Magnetococcus sp. PR-3: one gene and its partner. The protein of the gene in region 1 interacts with the protein of each later gene in a pairwise test. Links are inferred from orthologs where the notes say so. Each region holds a gene or a part of one and is shown on either strand. Other genes may lie near its edges.

The links.
Region 2: the proteins of rpe (region 1) and eno interact in binary tests that used the Escherichia coli proteins (3 or more experiments, as listed by UniProt). The link is inferred for Magnetococcus sp. PR-3 from one-to-one orthologs.

Annotation. Positions count from the first base shown.
Region 1 is NZ_JBAHUQ010000043.1:16,286-29,166, forward strand. What follows is about bases 5,554-8,395. They hold rpe (ribulose-phosphate 3-epimerase), read left to right. Parts: upstream 5,554-6,562; coding sequence 6,563-7,228; downstream 7,229-8,395. Other genes in these bases: V5T57_RS18805 (TatD family hydrolase), read right to left, coding at 5,554-5,629; V5T57_RS18810 (FecR family protein), read right to left, coding at 5,645-6,454; V5T57_RS18820 (ankyrin repeat domain-containing protein), read left to right, coding at 7,589-8,395. In the rest of the region: V5T57_RS18765 (YggS family pyridoxal phosphate-dependent enzyme), read left to right, coding at 1-360; proC (pyrroline-5-carboxylate reductase), read left to right, coding at 435-1,250; V5T57_RS18775 (YggT family protein), read left to right, coding at 1,274-1,873; V5T57_RS18780 (DUF167 domain-containing protein), read left to right, coding at 1,879-2,178; V5T57_RS18785 (chemotaxis protein CheW), read left to right, coding at 2,283-2,786; tRNA glutamyl-Q(34) synthetase GluQRS, read left to right, coding at 2,786-3,646; V5T57_RS18795 (TetR/AcrR family transcriptional regulator), read right to left, coding at 3,658-4,224; V5T57_RS18800 (dihydrofolate reductase family protein), read right to left, coding at 4,227-4,781; more of V5T57_RS18805, read right to left, coding at 4,865-5,553; more of V5T57_RS18820, read left to right, coding at 8,396-8,602; V5T57_RS18825 (hypothetical protein), read right to left, coding at 9,058-9,993; V5T57_RS18830 (hypothetical protein), read right to left, coding at 10,310-11,344; V5T57_RS18835 (YajD family HNH nuclease), read right to left, coding at 11,809-12,162; V5T57_RS18840 (electron transfer flavoprotein-ubiquinone oxidoreductase), read right to left, coding at 12,172-12,881. UniProt on the Escherichia coli protein: Catalyzes the reversible epimerization of D-ribulose 5-phosphate to D-xylulose 5-phosphate.
Region 2 is NZ_JBAHUQ010000020.1:101,423-109,676, reverse strand. Bases 4,358-7,300 are described here. They hold eno (phosphopyruvate hydratase), read right to left. Parts: upstream 6,503-7,300; coding sequence 5,213-6,502; downstream 4,358-5,212. Other genes in these bases: gcvPB (aminomethyl-transferring glycine dehydrogenase subunit GcvPB), read right to left, coding at 6,628-7,300; V5T57_RS12695 (MerR family transcriptional regulator), read right to left, coding at 4,358-4,713. Outside these bases: acnB (bifunctional aconitate hydratase 2/2-methylisocitrate dehydratase), read right to left, coding at 1-2,348; signal peptide peptidase SppA, read right to left, coding at 2,583-3,635; more of V5T57_RS12695, read right to left, coding at 4,204-4,357; more of gcvPB, read right to left, coding at 7,301-8,103; aminomethyl-transferring glycine dehydrogenase subunit GcvPA, read right to left, coding at 8,100-8,254. UniProt on the Escherichia coli protein: Catalyzes the reversible conversion of 2-phosphoglycerate (2-PG) into phosphoenolpyruvate (PEP). It is essential for the degradation of carbohydrates via glycolysis.

The DNA of each region.
Region 1 (12,881 bases):
CAGCGGAACATGCCGATACTGTTGCAGGTCAATGTGGGGGGTGAGGTACAGAAAAGTGGGATGGCACCGGATGATCTGGAGGCGGTGGTCACCGCCATTGCCCCGCTACAAGGGGTGACGGTAAAAGGGTTGATGACGGTACCACCCTTTGCAGAAGATCCTGAACAGGTACGTCCCTACTTCCGTGCGTTGCGTACCCTGGCCACCCATGTCAAACAGATGCGCTTACCCGGTGTTCATATGGATGAACTCTCTATGGGTATGAGTCACGATTTTCATGTCGCCATTGAAGAAGGGGCGACCATGGTACGGGTGGGGAGCGCACTGTTTGGTGCCCGTGAACCGTTATCGTCCGATTGATTCTGGAAAGCGGATCGTACAGAGGCTATGCTCATAGCCCACGGATTTCTGATAGCCTGTTGAGAGTCAAAGATATGTCCACCCATCCTCAAATCGCCTTTCTAGGCGGCGGTAATATGGCCAGTGCCATCCTTGCGGGCCTACGTCAGGCAGAATTTCCTGGACGTAACCTCCATGTGGGCGAGCCTAATACTGACCAGCGTACGGCGCTACAGTCCAAATTTGGTCTGCAGGGTCATGCACAAAACCGCGATGCCGTGACGGGGGCTGACTTGGTTGTGGTCGCGGTTAAGCCTAACCTGGTTCCCATCGTGTTGGCGGATGTGGCGGAACACCTACCCCCCACGGCTGTGGTGCTCTCCATAGCAGCGGGTATGGATCTGGATACCATGGCGGATGCGCTCAATGGGCCACAGCCGATCATTCGTGCCATGCCTAATACCCCGGCTTTGGTGGGGGAGGGGGTGACGGTACTCTGCCCCAATGACCATGTGACCGATGCTCAGCTTACCCAGGCTAAAACGGTACTAGAGAGTGTGGGGCAGGTGGCTGTGGTGAAGCAGGAGAGCTTGATTGATGGTGTCACAGCACTGTCTGGATCAGGGCCGGCATATGTGTTTTTGATGGCGGAAGCACTCTCAGATGGTGGTGTCTCCTGTGGGCTGCCTCGGGATCTGGCTGATCAATTGGCGGTACAGACCCTGCTGGGATCAGCCACCCTTTTACGGGAGAGTGGTGAACACCCGGGAGTCTTAAAAAACCGGGTTACCTCACCCGGTGGTACCACCATTGCTGGGATGGGGGTGTTGGAACGTCATGGTGTGCGTGGTGCATTGATTGATGCGGTACAGGCTGCCTGGAGCCGTTCCAAGGAACTCAGTGGTAAGTAAGTACGTGTAAGGAATAAATATCCATGGATATCATGAGTTCTATCGGTCAGTTATTAACCTTTTTTCTGGGTATCTACTCCTGGATTATTCTCTTTCGGGTGTTGATCTCCTGGGTTAATCCAGACCCCTATAACCCCATCGTTCAGTTGCTGATACGGGTAACCGAACCGGTATTGGGTCCTCTGCGGCGTATGATCCCCTCTATTGCGGGTATCGACTTTTCCCCCATCGTGGCCTTTTTGGGCATCAACATGCTGCAGAGCATGATACACGCCCTTTTCTCCTCCGGTAATGTAGGGGGAGCCATGATGGCCATACTGGGGCAGCTGATCCAGTTTGTGTATCTGATTGTGGTTTTCTATATGCTGCTGCTGCTGGTACGGGGTGGGATTAATTTGTACTCCTGGTCCAGCTTCCGTCGCGGGCAGACCTCAAAGCTGGATCTGCGTCATCCTCTGGCCCGTTTTATCTTTCAGGCAACAGAGCCTGCGGTGCGGCCACTGAAGCGTTATGTGCCCACCGTGTTTGGCTTGGAGATCTCCCCTTTTATTGCCGCATTGTTGAGTATCTTCGTATTGAATATTCTACAGATTGTGGTGGCAGCCTTAATGGGTATCCGCTAACTGTGGTGCGAGAGACCCTAAGCTGGCAGGGGGAAACCCTGTACCTGACGGTTCGGGTTCAGCCTAAGGCATCTCGTGAACGAGTGATGGGCTGGCAAGGGGATCACCTGAAAATTGCGTTGAATGCACCACCGGTAGATGGTGCGGCCAATAAGGCTTTGTGTGGCTTTTTGGCCAAACAGTTTGGGGTTGCCAAGGGGCAAGTGTGTATTGTTCGGGGGGAAAAATCCCGTGAAAAGCAGCTCGCTTTACACGGTGTGGATCAGACGATGTGGGCCAAATTTGCACAGTGCCACGGCCTATAAACCATCTTTTTTCAAACTTTCCACTATCTTTTCTTCTCCAAAGCTTTGAATCAGGCTATCTTTTTTAGAGGTATGTTGGGTTTTTAGCCGTAGGGAGTGTGCCGATGTCTGTCAAAGGGATTTTAGAAACCACCCAATTTCTCACGTTCACCTTGGATCAAGAGGTGTTTGCGGTAGACATTGCGCGGGTACGAGAGGTGCTGGAGTATACCTCGGTCACCAAAGTACCCCGAACACCCGAGTTTATGAGTGGTGTGATCAACCTACGGGGTAGTGTGGTCCCGGTGGTGGATCTGCGTGTGAAGTTTGGTATGGAGGCCACGGCTCAGACCGTCGATACTTGTATTATCATCATTGAGATTGAGAATGGTGGTGAAAAAACGGTGCTGGGTGCCTTGGCGGATTCCGTGAAAGAGGTGATGAGCCTGGAACCGGAGAATATTGAGAATGCCCCCAAGCTGGGAACCAGCCTGCGTACAGACTTTATCCGCGGTATGGGTAAAGAGGGCAACACCTTCATTATTATTCTGGATACTGATCGGGTGTTTAGTGCTGAAGAGCTCTCCTCCATGACCGATGGTCCAGACGAGACCAGTTCGGCAGCCTAATGGGTCTGGTTACCACCCGTTTTGCCCCCAGCCCGACGGGCTATCTCCATTTAGGTCATGCTTTTTCAGCATGGACTGCTTTTGATTTCGCCCACCGCCATGGTGGGCGTTTTCTATTGCGTATTGAGGATATCGATGGGGGGCGCTGTCGCCCGGAGTATATCGATGCCATCTATGAAGATCTCAACTGGCTGGGGATCTATTGGCCTGAACCCGTCCGTCAGCAGTCCCGCCACATGGTGGCCTATGGAGATGCCTTGGTCCAGTTACAGGATTTAGGGGTTCTCTATCCCTGCTTCTGTACCCGTAAGGAGATCCAGCAGGAGATCGCCAATGCCGATCATGCGCCCCATGGGCCAGATGGACCCCTCTACCCTGGGCGATGTCGTGATCTCTCTTCAGGGGAGCAGGGTGAGCGGCTCATGTCAGGGGCCTCCCACGCTCTCCGTTTGGATATGACCCAAGCGATTGCCTTGCTTGCTCAGCCCTTATACTGGGTGGATGGCGATCGTGAGGAGGAGATCACGGCAACCCCTGAAATGTTTGGGGATGTGGTCTTGGCCCGTAAGGATTCCCCCACCAGTTACCACCTAGCTGTGACGGTGGATGACCATATTCAAAAAATCTCCCATGTGGTGCGGGGAGCAGATCTACGTGAAGCAACCCACGTACACCGTTTGCTACAGGCGTTGTTGGGCTTGCAGACCCCAATTTATCATCACCATGGTCTGATGACCGATGAGCAGGGTAAACGTTATGCCAAACGGGATAAAAGCCTGACCCTGCGGGCATTGCGGGCATCCGGGGTGACGGTGGATGAGATCAAAGCCCGTTTAAAGCCAACAACTCTCTCCAGTTAACCAACGGTTCCTCACGATTGTCCTTGGTCAATGGCCTCTAATATCCAGGTTAAACCCTTTTGAAAATCCTCAATCTGTAGAGGGGGGATAGACGCTGTCTCTCCACCATAGGCGGTGGCAGAGAAGGCAAAACCATGGGTGTAATCAATCATAATGCCCAAAAGTAGATCGATTTGTGAGGGGGGTAGATTTAGAGCTTTCAGTTGGTTGCGTACCTGGTTAGTCAGGTGTTGTAGGGGTTTAGACATCAAGGTCGGGTCAGCCAAAATGGCGTGTACCAGGTTTGGGTGGGCCATGACCATAAGGCCATACTGCTGGAGCATGGCGTGTATACAGGCTTGGGGTGTGTCGGCTAAGGGTGTGGTGGCGACGGGATGAAAGACTTGATGAACCAAGGCCTGTAACAGCTGTTTCCGTGTTCCGACATGATGGGTAATGGCCATGGGGGTAACCTGCATCTGTTTGGCCAAGGCACGAAAAGTCAGGCCGTGTATGCCTTGATTGTCCAACAGATGTAAGGCCACCTTTAAGATCTTTGGTTTGCTTAAGTGGCTCGCGGCTTTAGTCGGGCGTGCCATGTTCAAGCTTCCCCATGCGTTGGTTGACAGAACTGGTAGTGGTTCTGCACCAAGCCGGAGGCAAAGCTTCGGCTTTGTATCAGCTTGAGGTCGATATCCTGATCCACCATACCAAAGAGTCGTATGCCCTCCCCAATGAGTATGGGTATGGTGGTTAGGGTGATATCTGCTATCAAACCCAGGCGTATAAAGGACTGGATCACTAGGCCACCATCTATATAAGCCTGTTGCCAGCCCTGTGTGTGCAGCTGGGCCATCAGTGCCTTGGGGCCCAGTTGGGTTATCTGAACCTTATTCTGTAGAGCATCCGGAACATCAGCTGGTGTAAGTGAGTGGCTCATCACCACCACGGGCTTTTGATAGGGCCAGGCATCAAAAGTTAAGAGGGTTTTAAAAGAGCCCCGACCCATCACCAAGCCATCTACCCCTGCCATAAAGGCTGCATAGCCGTGATCTTCACCTTCTGTCGAATGTTTCATTAACCAATCCAATGCATGGTTTGGGCGTGCAACAAAGCCATCCAGGCTGGTGGCGATAAAGCTATGTCCTGTGGTCATGATGTCCCCCGCTTTTGCATGGAATTAATTATACAGTGTATAAATAATAAGGTGAGGAAGTAAAGCGGGGTGAATAGGTGGATTTAGGTAAGGGCGGTGTAGAGCTTTTGTGTGTTTTCCCAGACCACTTCACGGAGCTGCGCTTGGGAGATGCCTTTAACCTCTGCAATAACCGGTAGGCTTTGGGCAATATTCGCAGGTTCATTACGTTGATCTGGCTCTGGGCCCAAAACTGGGCTGTCAGACTCCAACAACAAACAGCTTAATGGAAGTTTGGCGACCAGTTCACGCATCTGCCCAGAACGTACGACAGAAGGGGGGATGGAGAAGTACCAGCCAGCTTCAACCGCTTTAAGGGCGGGTTTGTGGGGGCCATGGTAGGCATGCATCTGTACCTTTTTGGCATCCTGTTCCAAGAGCAGTTCAATAACCGGTTTACCTGCGGAGCGGGAGTGACAGTTTAGGGGAAGGTCCCAAGCTTTGGCCAACTGAGCAAAGCGGACTAAAACTTCACGTTGTATGGCACGTTGTGGTTCCTCTTTGGCCAACATGTAATCCAACCCGACCTCACCAATGGCCACCCAGCGGGATTGATGCTCGGTCATAAAGGTGATCATCTGATCCGCTTGGTCAAGATCTGCATGATCGGGGTAGAGTCCGCAAGCTGGCTGTAGAAGCGGGTAGGTTGCGCAAAGCTCTAAGTTGCGTTGTGCATCGGCCAGGGTTTCACTGACGGCAACAATGGTGGATAGACCAGCCTCGGTGGCACGGGCCAAGACCGCTTCACGATCGGCATCAAAACGGTCATCACACAAATGGGCGTGGGTATCGATCAAGGTTTGTGACATGGTCGGTTTTCTCGTTTAATAGCTGCTGGTACCACTGATGATCTTACCAAAGCGGTCTAAAAAAGGGGGTTTGCGTAGAACCAGTGCCTCTAACATGATGAGCTCTGCATCGGTGTGGTTAACCACTGGGGCTTTGACCATCATGTTATCCCCTTTCATATCGATGTAGCGGGGATCATCGTGGTGTCTGGTTTTTACCCGCTTTTGCATCTCTGGGTTACCCAAAGGCATGAGATCAGCCTCACCGTAGCAGGTGCAGGCATAGGTCCGTTTAGGTTCTAACTCCAAATAAATGCCGGTACCACGAATGGCAATGTGTGCCTGAGGGGTGCGGAGCAATCTGGGACCTGTGGCAAAGACCGAAAGCACCCCCCCGGATTGTAAATCAAAACCGGTAATGCCCAATAGATCCGTTGGTTCCCCCTCAGGGGGCAGTTCCGGTTCCCCCTCAGGGGGCAGTTCCGGTTCCCCCTCAGGGGGCAGTTCCGGCTGTGATTTGGCGGATAAGCTGGTGTTTTGTCGATGGCTTAGGGGGGCATCCAGTAACAAACGGGTGTCGGCACGTAGTAGTAGGGCATCCTTGCCGATCACCACCACGGCTTCGGTACCCAGATCGGTTTCCAAAAGGGCACCCGCGGGTATGGGTTCCCCCTGTTTCAGGGGTTTACCATTGGCCGTTATACCGCCAGCACCCTGATGTAGCCCAGGCTTGATTAAACCGGTTTTCATGCAAGCACTCAGTAAGGGGGTTAAAAGACCCCAAGCTGCCAATGTATGGGCACTGCGTTGCAGTAGAGAACGGCGACTTATTGGTAAGGTTGGCATGGTGATTTTATCCCTGTGCTAGAAAATGCTTGCTCCCAGCGACTATCTTGACCACAATCCCTCGCATTGTCACACGATTCCACGCCCTTGCAACAGGTAGCGACCATCATGATCAAAGTAGCCCCCTCTATCCTCTCTGCTGACTTTGCCAATCTTGCTGAAGAGATTCGCACAGTAGAGGCCGCTGGTGCCGACTATATCCATGTGGATGTCATGGATGGGCACTTTGTTCCCAACATTACCATGGGACCACCAGTGGTAGCCTCTATCAGTAAGGTTGCCACTAAGCCCCTGGATGTACACCTGATGATCTCTCCAGTAGATCCGTACATTGAAGCGTTTGCCAAAGCTGGTAGTGATATCATCACCGTACATGCCGAAGCTACCCACCACCTGGATCGCACACTTAACTTGATTAAGGAGTGTGGTAAAAAAGCGGGTGTCTCCATCAACCCAGCCACGCCGGTTAGCGTGATCGAAAATGTACTCCACATAGTCGATATGGTGTTGGTGATGAGTGTAAACCCAGGGTTTGGGGGGCAAAGCTTTATCCCACAAACATTGGGTAAAGTGCGCCAGGTACGGGATATGATCAATAGTCAGGACCGCCCCATTGAGTTGGAAGTGGATGGTGGTGTGAAGCCTGATAACATCGCAAAAATTGCTGAAGCTGGCGCCAATGTTTTTGTCGCAGGTTCTGCGGTTTTCTCCCAGCCTGACTACAGAATTGTCATTGATACCATGCGTAAAAATGTACGTGATGCCAGTAAATAAAGGGTGAAATTGGGGATTTACAAAGGGGTTACACTTTTCGTGAAACCGTTGCATATATGCATTTTAGGCTATATACGGTTTTTTGCAATTAGGTTACACTTTTAACCACTTACCCTAAATCACAATACCTGTCTGGGTTTAAAGCCCCCTTCACTGTAACACTGGTGAAGGGGGCTTTTTATTTGGCCTTACGGTTGCTAGATGTTGAGGGTCTCTTTTGACCTTTACAATATAATAATTAGAATTTCATTATGAACTAACATAGCCGATACAGACTCCCAAGATCTGTAACGATAAATGACATAAAACGCACCATGTGGGTGGTGTGTTTTTAAGATAGCGAAAGCAGGGGATGAGCAGATGATAGCCTATAAAAGACTAAAAGCCCGTTATCGAACCGGTGTGGTGGTTATGGCGTTGACTGCAGCATGTTTAACCGTGACGCAAACAGCCCAAGCTGCCACAGAAAAAGCGATGGCTGCTAGCTTGCGCCAAGCTGCCATGGTTGGTGATACCAGCCAGATTAATACACTGTTGGCCAATAAAGTTGATCTTAACCGGGCCAGCTCTGTGGGTCAGACCGCATTAATGTGGGCCGCACAGGAGGGCCATGGGTCGGTGATCAAGCAGCTACTACTGGCTGGTGCCGACCCCAACCGCAAAGATCAGTCCGGCTTTACGGCTTTAATAACAGCTGCACAAGAGGGGCATGAGCAGGCGGTTTTGGCGCTTTTGCAATCCTCCAAGCTGGATAAAGATGCCCAGAGTAACCATGGACGTTCAGCCGCGACAGAGGCTGCCCGCTATGGTCATGAAGGGGTTATGACTCTCTTGATCAGTCATGGTGTTAACCTCAATCATCAGGATGGCCATGGTCAAACCCCACTCATGTTGGCCGCTCAAGCTGGCCATAAAACCATGGCCAGTATGATGGTGGCCTCTGGTGCCGATGTGGATGCCGCAGGTCGCTACGGTATGACCGCTCTGATGGTGGCAACAGATGCTGGCTACAGTAGCTTGGTGGACCGTCTGGTGCGTCTCAAGGCAGATCTCTCCATAAAGACCTCGTGTGGCTGTACCGCACTCACACTGGCTGCAGATCGTGGTTATGCATCCATTGCTGAGGCATTGGTTAAAGCCGGTGCAGATATCAATACGCGTAATGAAGATGGTCAGACGCCACTGATGTTGGCGGCAAAGGGGGATCATTTGGATGCTGTGCAGATGCTCCTTAAGCATGGGGCCAATCAATTTCTCTTGGATCATACGGGTAAAAGCGCTCTAGATCTTTCCCCCGGTAGTCATCTATCAGGTGTGGGCCAATTGTTGATAGAAGCACGCAACCTGTCACGTATGACCGCATCTTTGCGGTAAAGCATGGCGCTGACACTCTGTTTACAGAGTGTTGCCATCGCCCCCCATCTCTTCCTCCCCCCCCTTAGTGGAGATGGTGTGGGCGTGAATTGAGGGCCGGAGTCCTGCCAGACTCCAGGCCCTTTTTTTGTGGGTAAAGCCCTAATCTTTTTGGGGTAAAAGAGAAGGTAAAACTCAATCAAGTCCCCTGTGTTTTATGAGGTTTCAGAGGGGGGGTATTCTTAATGATGTGCATGGTGGAAAACTGGGGTCTAGCTTACGTGACTGTCTGCCCATGCGGCTTTTTCACCATGGGTGTGTGGGGGAGGCTCTGTTGATCCCGTAGCGTTTTGTGTCGTGTACACAGATCAATAAAATCCATAGCTCTAGACGGTTAAAGGGGGCCAGCTTGCCGTTGACCCCCTTCACAGAGTGAGCGTTGCGAACGCTCAGGGACCCGAAGGTCCAAATATCTATTACTGTGTGATGATTTTTGAGGATTTGATGCCATCAAAAGGTACCAGGGCAATCCAGTCCTGACCAGATAGCCCGCCATGCACCCGCTCTTGCCAGTGGCCTTCATCCCCCATGATAAACTCACGGTAACCATGGTCATGGTGTAGGTATGTTTGTCGGACACGGCGTACTTCAGAGAGAAAGCGTGCATCATCAAAACCAGTGCGGGTAATACGCCCTAAAAAGGCTCGGCAACCTGTGTCGGCTAGAAAACGGTCACTGGTATGGTGTTCCAAATAGTGGTCCAGTAGATAATCTCCCCGGATGCCTAAACGGCTGAGATAGTCAGGAATCCACTGTTTACCACGGGTTAGCTGGGCCTCTAAGTGGACAAAACGGCGTAACCCACCATCCCCATACGCATAGATAAACAGTTTTCGCCACTGGGTTGGGGTGATCATCATGGTGGCCATGGCGGTCAGGACACAGCCCAACTGTCGGGCACGGATATCCAGAATACGCAGACGATCGTGGTTTTCAGCATGATACCCCGAACGCTGCTCTTTTAGAGTCAGTTCAAGGTAGGCACTGAGATCATCACTTTTATAGCGGTTAGCGCGATGGGTGGTGATACGTCCCAGGATGGTATCGATGACCAGTTCCAAGGCATCGGCAAAGGTGGTGAACTGTTTGGGGTCGCCATGAAGACCGTTATGTAGGTTGGCCACATGGGGAAGGACCAGCCCAATCTCATGAAGTAGGTCAAGCTCTTCACGTAGATCATGCACCCGTTGGGTAAAATCTTTGGGGGATCCTATGTTAGATGGATCGGTATGGGACCAGCGCCCCATACGTCGCATAAGTCGTTGAAAGGATACAACGCGAAGTAGCCTTTTATCGCAATGATCATAACGATCATCACCAAGGGTTGAATGTGCATCCATGTGCAGACCCATGCTCACCTCCTTTGAAGTATTCAACTCATGAATAAGACATATTTCCATTGGCAAGGTTCGAATGAAAATTTTTATGCCCGCTAAGTTGAGTGTATGACGTGGGAGCCACGCTACGTTTCAAAGGTTTGCACGAGAGTCGGATGAGAAGAAAAAAAACCATGCATACGCAAGGGGTGGGTAAGCAGGTATCGACAGGTCGACCTGTTTGTCAGGCATGTTTCTAGGTTTGAGCTCAGTGTGGTTCGACCGGTTGGCCGAACCACAACATGGTTTGATCTTAATAGAGTGATTATGGAATTTTTGCCTTGCTGCAAACTTAGACGTTATCTCCTGCGGCATCCTCTGATGCGTTCATAATATAGATCAGTACTTTCCCAGCCCCACCGGATGCGTCGTTTACAATGGCTCTTACTCGGATTTTATGGTTCCCGGTAAAATCGACCTGCAAAGAGTCTTGATCATCATATTTGGACCAGTACTGCTCCAGGTTGGAACCATCATTCACGCTAATGGCAACACCGTTATGGCCATTTTCAGGTTGGTAGTAATAGATTTTCAGGTCGTGCTCAGTCGGTGTTTCAACGTTCGTGTTTAAAGCGTTCGTGAGTTTGTAGGCACCTGCAGCACCAAACAGGGCGGAGTCGTTTTTTTGGAACCCAAAAATGTTGGCATAAACGGTCTCAGCCGTTCGTGCCGGAATGGCAATGGTACCTGCTTCTTCCGTCGCTGGCATCAAAACGGTTTTGCCATGGTGATTGTATAGGTCAGTAAAGGGGGAAAAGAGAAAATTGTAGTCAGAGTCGTTAATAATAAAATGTTGCTGCTGTTCATCTTTAAACATTAAGGGGGCCAATGCGCCAAAGACAACAGCTGTCACACCAAGAGCTGCAATCGCCACCGTTGTTGCGGAGGCTGCTGCCGTCGCCGCTGCGGCATCTTCCCCTGCGGCCATGCCGACAGCAATTTCAGCCTCAGAACCTTCTATGCCTGCTGTTGCATCGGCTTCAGCGACAGCACTGGCTTCCGACTCAGCCGCCTCAGCATCAGCCTCGGTCGTTGCACTTACGGGGTCACTGGCCCGTGCTTTTAAAAAGCCAGCAACGGTACCCAGTAGACCGGTCCCTGATATGGTTTCTGAAATGACGATAAAGGTTGAACCGCTGCCATTTTCAATATCTGTAACCTGTTCTTTATAGATATCAAATATTTTTTGTGGCATGGCATGGTCCGCACTTTCTGGTCGGCAGGCCTTGTGCCAGAGGTTTAACTTTTCTCGCACACCATCTTTTGTTAAATCAAAGCTAATTTGCTGTGTGGCACTGGCATCTGATACATCAAAATCATAACTCATCGTAACGCACCTTTGGTAAAATTTATATTGTATCCATGCATATCATGAGTAATAAAATAAAGACAAGAAGTAATCTTAAGGTGTATGGGTTGATGTTAGAAAGGGCGTGTTATGGCCTGCCTTAAAATGGATTGTTAATTGTAAATATAAGATATACAAAATAGTTATTATGGTTATATAGGGTCCGAGTATGAGCGAGTAAAGATTAATTGGCCGGGTGGGTTGTATATGTCTTTAGGTATTAAGATGTGTTGTGTCGGTGTGTGCTGGCATCCATGATGTTGCTCGAGAAATTGGGATGCAGAGGCTTAGAGTACGGCAGCCACGGTAGAGTACGGCAGCCACGGTAGAGTACGGCAGCCACGGTAGAGTACGGCAGCCACGGTAGAGTACGGCAGCCACGGTAGAGTACGGCAGCCACGGTTGGATCATGCAGGGGGGGATGTATGTTATCAGGTGCGATGTTACCCGCTATTTTGGCGTTCCATCATCGCTTTTAAATCGGCAAAAGGGTTATGGGTTGCGGCGGGTCCTTCATCTGGTTTTAAACCACTGCTGCCGTACATTTGGGCTTCGGTCATACGAGCATGCTCATTATCATGGCAGTACAGGCACAACAGCTCCCAATTGCTGCCATCTTCAGGATTGTTGAAATGGTCATGATCCTTGTGGTGAACCGTTAACTCTTGAAGGTTCTTGTGGTTGAACTCCCGCTGACAGCGGCCACATACCCAGGGGTAGATGCGCAGTGCCTTCTCACGGTAACCACCTGATTTCAGAAGTTTACTGATGCGACCTTGCAACTCGTCCATGCTCATATCACACTCCTACAAATCTCGAAAATCTGGCCCATTGCCCCCCTCAGGTGGGGTCCAACGAATGTTGTTGAAGGGATCCTTAATATCACAGCTTTTACACTGGAGACAATTGCCCCCATGACGACGGTACTGAATAGTCCCGTCCTCGCTTTGTTTGACCTCAAAAACCCGTGCAGGGCAGTAGCGTAATTCAGGAAAACCGTAGGTTGCCCCTTTACGGGCAGGCAGCGCTGGATCACGCAACTGTAAATGCGTAGGTTGATCTTCCTCATAACTCAAACCGCTACTGGCCAAGGCCTGTTCCACCGACCGGCTGGTTGGAGTCTCTGTGAGCGGCTCACTATGCTGCCATGTCTGGTTGGCGGGCCATGGTTTTAATCGCGCCCGGTCCTGATCTTTCCAGCGTAGAGAAAAACCATTCTCCCCGTTGGCTCGTAACCCTGTCAGGGCGGCTACGGCCATACCCCCCAGTTTACCACCAACCCGAAAACCTGCTCTAACATTGCGCTCTTCCTGCAGCGTTTTGGCCAGATCAGAGGCTTCCCATGCGTGTTGATATGGGCTTAAACCGGTTTGGCTGACATCTCCATCACTCCATGCCTGAACCAATGTCTTGGCCGCTAAAATACCGGAGTGTATGGCCCCTTTAACCCCTTTTAACCGGGCAGGATTTAAAAACCCCGCACCATCCCCCACTAGGACACCACCGTTGAAAGTAA
Region 2 (8,254 bases), on another replicon or contig:
AGTCGGTTATCAAAGTTACGGGTAGAGGTTGAGAAGACAACCGCATTATCCCGTACCCGAGCTTGGTTACCCATGCACAGGGAACAACCCGGCATTTCCATACGGGCACCAGCTTTACCAAAGATGCTGTAAACACCCTCTTCAATCAGCTGCTGCTCATCCATACGGGTCGGTGGAGCAACCCACATACGACCAGGTACCTGGGGCTGACCATCCAGCACCTTAGCCGCTGCACGGAAGTGACCGATGTTGGTCATGCAGGAACCCAAGAAGATCTCATCAATGGGGTTACCAGCAACTTCGCTGAGCAGCTTTACATCGTCTGGATCGTTGGGGCAGCAGACGATAGGCTCTTTGATCTCAGAAAGATCAATTTCGATGATCTCTGCATACTCGGCATCGGCATCGGGCTGGAGCAGTTCAGGATTGGCCAACCAAGCTTCCATGGCATCCACACGTGCTTGGATGGTGTCCGCATGACCGTAACCACGGTTAAGCATGTTCTTCATCAAGGTGACGTTGGAGCTCATGTATTCAATAACAGGCTCTTTGTCCAGATGAACGGTACAAGCAGCTGCGGAACGCTCGGCCGAAGCATCCGCCAACTCAAAAGCTTGCTCTACTTTGAGATTAGGCAGACCTTCAATTTCCAGAACACGGCCAGCATAGACGTTCTTCTTACCCTTTTTCTCAACCGTCAACATACCGTTCTGGATCGCAGCCCAGGGGATGACGTTCACGACATCACGCAGGGTAATACCAGGCTGCAGGTCACCTTTAAAGCGCACCAGAACAGATTCAGGCATCACCAAAGGCATAGAACCTGTGGCTGCGGCAAAAGCCACCAAACCAGACCCTGCAGGGAAAGAGATACCGATGGGGAAACGGGTGTGGCTATCACCACCCGTACCGACGGTATCAGGCATGCAGAAGCGGTTCAGCCAGCTGTGGATCACACCATCACCCACACGCAGCGCAACACCATCACGGTCTTCAAAGAACTGACCCAGCGTGTTGTGTGTGGTGATATCGACTGACTTGGGATAAGCCGCCGTGTGGCAGAAGGATTGAACCGTGAAGTCAGCAGAGTACTTCAGGCAAGCCAGCTCTTTGATCTCATCACGGGTCATCGGACCAGTGGTATCCTGAGAACCAACCGTGGTCATCTTAGGTTCACAGTACTCGCCAGGGCGAACACCGGTTTTACCCACAGCCTTACCCACCATTTTCTGTGCCAGGGTAAAGCCCTTACCCGTATCTTCGGGCTGCACAGGATCGGTGAATAGGTCAATCTCACCCAGACCCAGGGCTTCGCGAGCCTGAGTGGTCAACTTACGACCAATAATCAGGTTCACACGGCCACCGGCACGTACTTCGTCAGCCAGTGTGTTGGGCTTAAGATCAAAGGAGGTAACAACCGCACCATCACGGGTGATTTCACCAGATTTGGTATTGATGGTAACCACATCACCCGTATTCAGTGCCGTTACATCACACTGAATGGGTAACATGCCTGAATCTTCAGCCGTATTGAAGAAGATTGGGGCAATGGTTCCACCGATTACCACACCACCGGTACGCTTACCGGGTACGTAAGGAATGTCGTTACCTGTGTGCCAAATTACAGAGTTGGCTGCCGATTTACGGGAAGAACCCGTACCGACCACATCACCAACATACGCTACAGGGTGTCCCTTGCCTTTAAGCTCAATCAGCTGCTCAAGGCCACCTTCCATGCGGTTAACCAACATAGCTTTGGCGTGCACGGGAATGTCAGGACGACTCCAAGCTTCAGAGGCAGGGGAGAGATCGTCAGTGTTGGTCTCGCCCTCAACCTTAAAGACCGTAACCGTTACCTCTTCTGGCATCTCAGGACGGCTGGTAAACCAAGTGGCGTTGGCCCAGTTTTCCATGACCTGTTTTGCACTGGCATTACTCTTTGATTTTTCAGCCACTTCAGCAAAGGCATCATAGACCAGCAGTGTTGCAGAAAGCGCATCAACAGCACCAGCAGCCATTTCTGCATCATCCAGTAAATCGATGAGGGACTGAACATTATAGCCACCCACCATGGTACCAAGTAGTTTTGTTGCCTCAGCACGGTCGATTAGGGAGCAGGCCACAGTTCCTTTGGCCACCTCACCCAAAAATTCTGCCTTCACCTTGGAGGCGTCATCCACACCTGGTGGTACTTGATTTTTGATCAAGTCCAGCAGTGTGTCTGCCTCACCTGCGGGGGGATTTTTAAGCAGTTCCACCAGATCCGCGGTCTGCTGGGCGTTCAAGGGAAGCGGGGGCACCCCTTCAGCTTCACGTTCGGCGACATGTTGGCGATAAGCTTCAAGCATTGAAAACCTCCATTGTGGCGCGCCCTTACGCGCCGGACACTGGCTTTGGGCTACAGGGTGTAGCCCGTTTTGCCCCACCCTAAATCCATCACTGGGATAAATGGTGGGGATTTCGCTCCGGTAGCAAGTTATATAGGCAACTTGAGCCCGGAAGTAAAGTCTCCGTTGGTAAAAAGGATGCTTTTCTTCCTTTTCACAAGACCCCTCGGTGCACTTTCAACGGTCTTTTTTCACTCACATACCCATATAGGGGGCACGTTGTTGCACCTGCATCAACATGCTGGCTGTACCGCTAGAGAGCTCCTTAAAAAAACGGTCGGACCAATCTTGATCCCGCTCAAACTCCATAAGATCCGTAATCTTAATTTTCTCTCTAGCTAGCCACTCTACAGAGCCTAACCCATCAACCAAGCCAAGCTCCAGAGCCTCCTCACCCGTCCAGATCAAACCGTTGAACAGCGCCTGATCATCAGCTTTTAAGCGATCACCTCGCCCTTTCTTAACCACCTGAATAAACTGCTTATGAATTTGGTTAAGCAGCCCTTGGGCGTGGGCTTTCTCTTGATCATCCACCGGTGCTAGGGGGTCCAAAAAGGCCTTATGGCTACCGGCTGTCAATGTTCGATTTTCCAAGCCAACATTCTCAGCCAACTTTTCCAGGCCAAAGCCTTTCATGATGACCCCGATAGACCCGACAAGGGTCGCTTTATCGGCATAAATCTCATCGGCAGCTGCTGCCACATAGTAACCACCCGAGGCACACAGATCCTCCAGAGCAGCATAGAGTTTAATCTCTTTATACTTGGCACGAAGCCGTTTGATCTCATCAAAGATCATACCAGCCTGCACAGGGCTACCACCTGGGCTGTTGATGCGAAGAATGACAGCCTTGGTATTTTTATCCTCAAAGGCTTCCCGCAGGGTTTTCATCACGGTTTCAGCATCGACCTCTGACTCTGGCATGATCGCCCCAGCCAGGGTAACCACTGCCACATGAGGTTCATCCCCTAACGATGCGCTACTCTCTTCAAACCCATCTGCATTCAGCAGAACCATGGTCGCGATTAGGTATAGCGCAATAAAAAGCCGAAAGAGGTTTTTCCCTCGTCTCTGCTTTTTCTGCTCTGTCATGCCCTCTTTGACCAAGCTCTCCAGCATAGTCCGTTCAGCAAAGCGACTCTCCTCCATCGCACTCAACACACGTCGCAGCTGTGTTTCAGATTCTGAAACAGCGGGCTTTGGAGGTTCCGCTTTATCTTCTAGCGATGGTTCATGCCAATCAGACATAATCACCCATACATTTTGTTTATGGTGGAATGAGCCAAACCGCATGCAGTGTACACGGTTTGAGATAGACAGAAAACGGCTTTAAGCCATTTCATCATGAATCCTAAATCATTAGAATATGCTGTTAATCTACTATTTTCCAAGGAAGAACCATCCGCCCCCACGGTTGCCCTTACCCTTCCCTGTCACTACTCTTTGCCTTTACAGGCTTTTTTTCGATCATCTTCTTTTTTATGATGCATTTAAAAAATTATTTAATGTACCGGCCTTCTGAAACAGCCAGACCCACACTCACCCACCCAGCTGGCGCTTCAGCACCTTCTTTATTACTGACGCACCATTCATATGCCATCAAATAAGGGACCTAAAGAGCCTAGAGTAGCTTAAGGGAAACCGTCTTCCCACACAGCTTTTCCCCATATTTAATGCACACCAACCCCGCATATCATCCCTACCAAACTCAACCCCTACATCAATTAAGTTGTATGGAGCCCGACCTGTAGCGACAAAAAAAAAGCACGCGAACCTTGAAGGCTCACGTGCTTTTTTCTATCCACACTCATAGCCCCTACTGTGGAAGACCACCCTTGATCAGCTCTGCTGCGGAGTCCTCTTTAAAGCGGATATCGATATAATTTTTAAGTTTACTGATGCAGAAACGCATTTCATACACTTCACAATCACGGCACTCCTGCCCCGAGTGATCACAAAGATTATCTTTGTTGGCCCAGCATGGCAGTTGATTGTCTTCAATCACCGGACAGTTATGCTTGTTATGGAACGAGCATTTTTTGCTCTCCCAACAAGGGATCAGCGACATCAACCGGCGGATCCCCGCAATACTGATACCGGATTTAATAAGCTTGCGAATTTCAATTAACCATTCAACATCCCGCTCCGTAAAATAACGTGTCCCTGCATTATTTTTATAGGCAATAAAAAGCCCTTCGCGCTCATACATATGGATGGTACGGATGGAAACCCCCAACCGTTTAGCCACCACCCCAATTTTTACCATCTGATCCGGTGGAATACGCTCATCCGTCGAATCTACAGCAGTGGTATAGTGATTTAGCATGATAATTTTCCCTCCAACCCTTTCTACACTGGTGACGGGCTGACGCCCTAACCCCAAGATCTATTCCCCAACAGACATTGAGTCAAAACGACCTACTGGCTTCCCCCAACGAACAAGAGCCAACACGGACGTTTTGTTTCTTTAGGTACTTCAATTGTAAAATTTGTAAAACAATTTATAGTTCACCGTAACAATATCAATTTGCCGCTTCAATATAAATTTTAACATTCTCTTCATTATTAGAAGGTGCCTATATTTTAAAGCTTTGCTTAGTTTTGCAGAAAGTTCAGTAAATCTGTTTTAAGACATATTGATACCAACAGGTTACGATTCTTCATACACACCATCTATGCCATCCATCAACAGAACTGTAACAAACTTTTTTTGTAACACCTTTTCCAATGACAACCAGTTTTACACAAAAAAAGGGTCCCAATAGGGACCCTTTTTTCATTTCTTAGCCGGGTAATACCCTGCTTTTTAATTTCCACTACCCACATTAGCGTAGGTTGTAGAACACTTTCATCCCTTCAAAACGGGCCATATCACCCAGCTCTTCCTCAATACGGATCAGCTGATTGTATTTGGCAATACGGTCTGAACGGCTCATAGAGCCTGTTTTGATCTGACCAGCATTGAGCGCAACCGAGATATCCGCAATGGTGGCATCTTCGGTTTCACCGGAACGATGAGAGATCACAGCGGTATAACCAGCACGCTGAGCCATCTCAACAGCTTCAAAGGTCTCAGTTAGGGTACCAATTTGGTTAACCTTAACCAGAATGGAGTTACCAATACTCTTCTCAATGCCCTCTGCCAAGATTTTTGAGTTGGTTACAAACAGGTCATCACCAACCAACTGAATCTTGCTACCCAGTGCATCGGTCATCAACTTCCAACCGTCCCAGTCACTCTCATCAAATCCATCTTCAATGGAGATAATGGGGTACTTGGAGACCAGCTCTTCGTAGAAGCTCACCAGCTGCTCTTTAGTTAAAACACGACCTTCACCGGTCAGATCGTAGTTACCAGTCTCTTTATTGTAGAACTCAGAAGAGGCACAATCCAAAGCCAGTTGAATATCTTCACCCGCCTTGAAACCTGCAGCCTCAATGGCTTCCATAATGACTTTCAAAGCTTCTTCATTGGAACCCAAGTCAGGGGCAAAACCACCCTCATCACCCACAGCGGTGTTCAAGCCTTTACCCTTAAGCACTTTTTTCAGGCTATGAAAGATCTCAGCCCCCATACGGATGGCTTCGGTACAGGAGCTGGCCGAAACGGGCATGACCATGAATTCCTGAATATCCACATTGTTGTCAGCATGGGCGCCACCATTGATGATGTTCATCATCGGTAGAGGTAACAGGGATGTATTGGTCCCTCCCAGATAACGGTAAAGTGGCAGATCACACTCATCCGCAGCCGCTTTGGCTACCGCCATAGAGACACCCAAAATGGCATTTGCACCAAGCTTGCTCTTATTCTCAGTACCATCTACTGCGATCATCGCAGTATCAATACCTTTTTGATCGGCAACTTCCATACCCAGAATGGCCTCAGCCAAAACGGTATTTACCGCCTCTACAGCTTTCAGCACACCTTTACCCAGGTAGCGGCTTTTATCACCATCGCGTAATTCCACAGCTTCACGAGAACCTGTGGAGGCCCCTGATGGCACAGCGGCACGGCCAAAACCACCATCTTCTGTGTATACGTCCACTTCAACAGTGGGGTTGCCTCGGGAATCGATGACTTCACGACCGTGGATCTCTACGATACTGCTCATCTTCGTACTCCGTCTCCGGGTAAGCGGATTAGTGGTTGGCTGGTTGATTAACACAACATCAAATACTGCTCAGTGTTCTAAACAGGTTCTCAGGACCATTCAATAGAAAAAAAGCCCTCACCCCATTAAAGTTCTTGGGGGCCTGTCCAAATGAGATCAGGTTTACGCGCCGCTCGGGTCTCATCCAACCGACGAACGGGGGTATTATAAGGTGCGTTTTTGACAAGATCGGGACTTTCCTGCGCTTCTTTGCGTATGGCCACCATCGCTTCTACAAAACGGTCCAACTCTTCGTGGCTCTCCGTCTCAGTCGGTTCAATAAGCAGACATTCGGGCACCATCAGTGGAAAATAGATGGTTGGGGCGTAAAAACCATAATCGAGCAAACGCTTCGCCATATTTAAAGCCGTTAAACTGTAGGCATCGGCTTCCTCTTTAAGCGTAATAATAAACTCATGGGTGGCTCGGCGCCCATCATAGGCGGGTTTAAACCCTGCTGCCTTCAATTTGGCCATCAGATAGTTGGCATTTAAGGTGGCGTAGTCGCCCAAACGTCGCACCCCTTCCCGACCAATCATATACAGGTAGGCGTGGGCCCGTAACAACACCCCAATATTCCCACCAAACGTGCCCATACGGCCGATAGAGTCTGGGCAATTATCTGACTCCAACAACGCATACTTGGCCCCCTGTTTGACAATACGCGGGGTGGGGAGAAAAGGTTTTAGTCGAGCACTCACACCAACCGGGCCAGCCCCAGGACCCCCCCCACCATGAGGGGTCGCAAAGGTTTTATGCACATTGATATGGATGGCATCAAACCCCATTTCACCAGGTCGGACACGACCTGCAATGGCATTTAAATTGGCACCATCATAGTAAAGCAGGCCCCCTGCATCGTGCACAATGCGGGCGATTACACCAACCGAACGTTCAAACACCCCTAGGGTTGAGGGGTTGGTCAACATTAACCCAGCGGTTTGTGGACCCACCATCCCTTTTAGGGCTTCAATGTCCACATCCCCTTCGGCATTGGTGGGCACTTCACGGGTCACATACCCACACATGGTAGCCGTCGCAGGGTTGGTACCGTGTGAGGCATCGGGAACCAGAATCTCCTTACGGGCCTCATCCCCCCGGGACTCATGGTAAGCCCGCATCATGGCAACGCCGGCAAACTCACCTTGTGCCCCAGCCATGGGAGCCAAAGACATGGCCGCCATACCTGTAATTTCACGCAACATCTCTTGCAGCTCATACAGGGAATGTAGCAAACCCGTAGCATACTGGGGATCATCCAGAGGATGACGCCCTAAAAAACCTGGCAACATGGCCACTTTATTGGCCGCCCTTGGGTTGTACTTCATCGTACAGGAACCCAGAGGGTAGAAGTGTGTGTCGATACCAAAGTTCTTTTGTGAAAGGTTAGTATAGTGCCGCACCACCTCCAGCTCAGAAACTTCTGGTAGATTTGTGGGGGTCTCGCGCAACAACTCGGCTGGCAGATCTGCCAGAGCAGCCGAGGCTTCCCCCTCAGAGAGCTGCGGAGCATGCTGAGGATTAATCCGGCCAGGTGCACTGCTTTCAAAAATAACACTCATGCGGCACTCCCCTGCTCACTCATGATCAGCCCCAAGGCATCGGCAAAGTGGTCTAGGTCAGCCCGCTCTTTGGTCTCAGTACAGCAGACCAACAGCACATCCTCCATCCCCGGATAACGACGGCCAACCGCATACCCACCCGCTAAGTTCA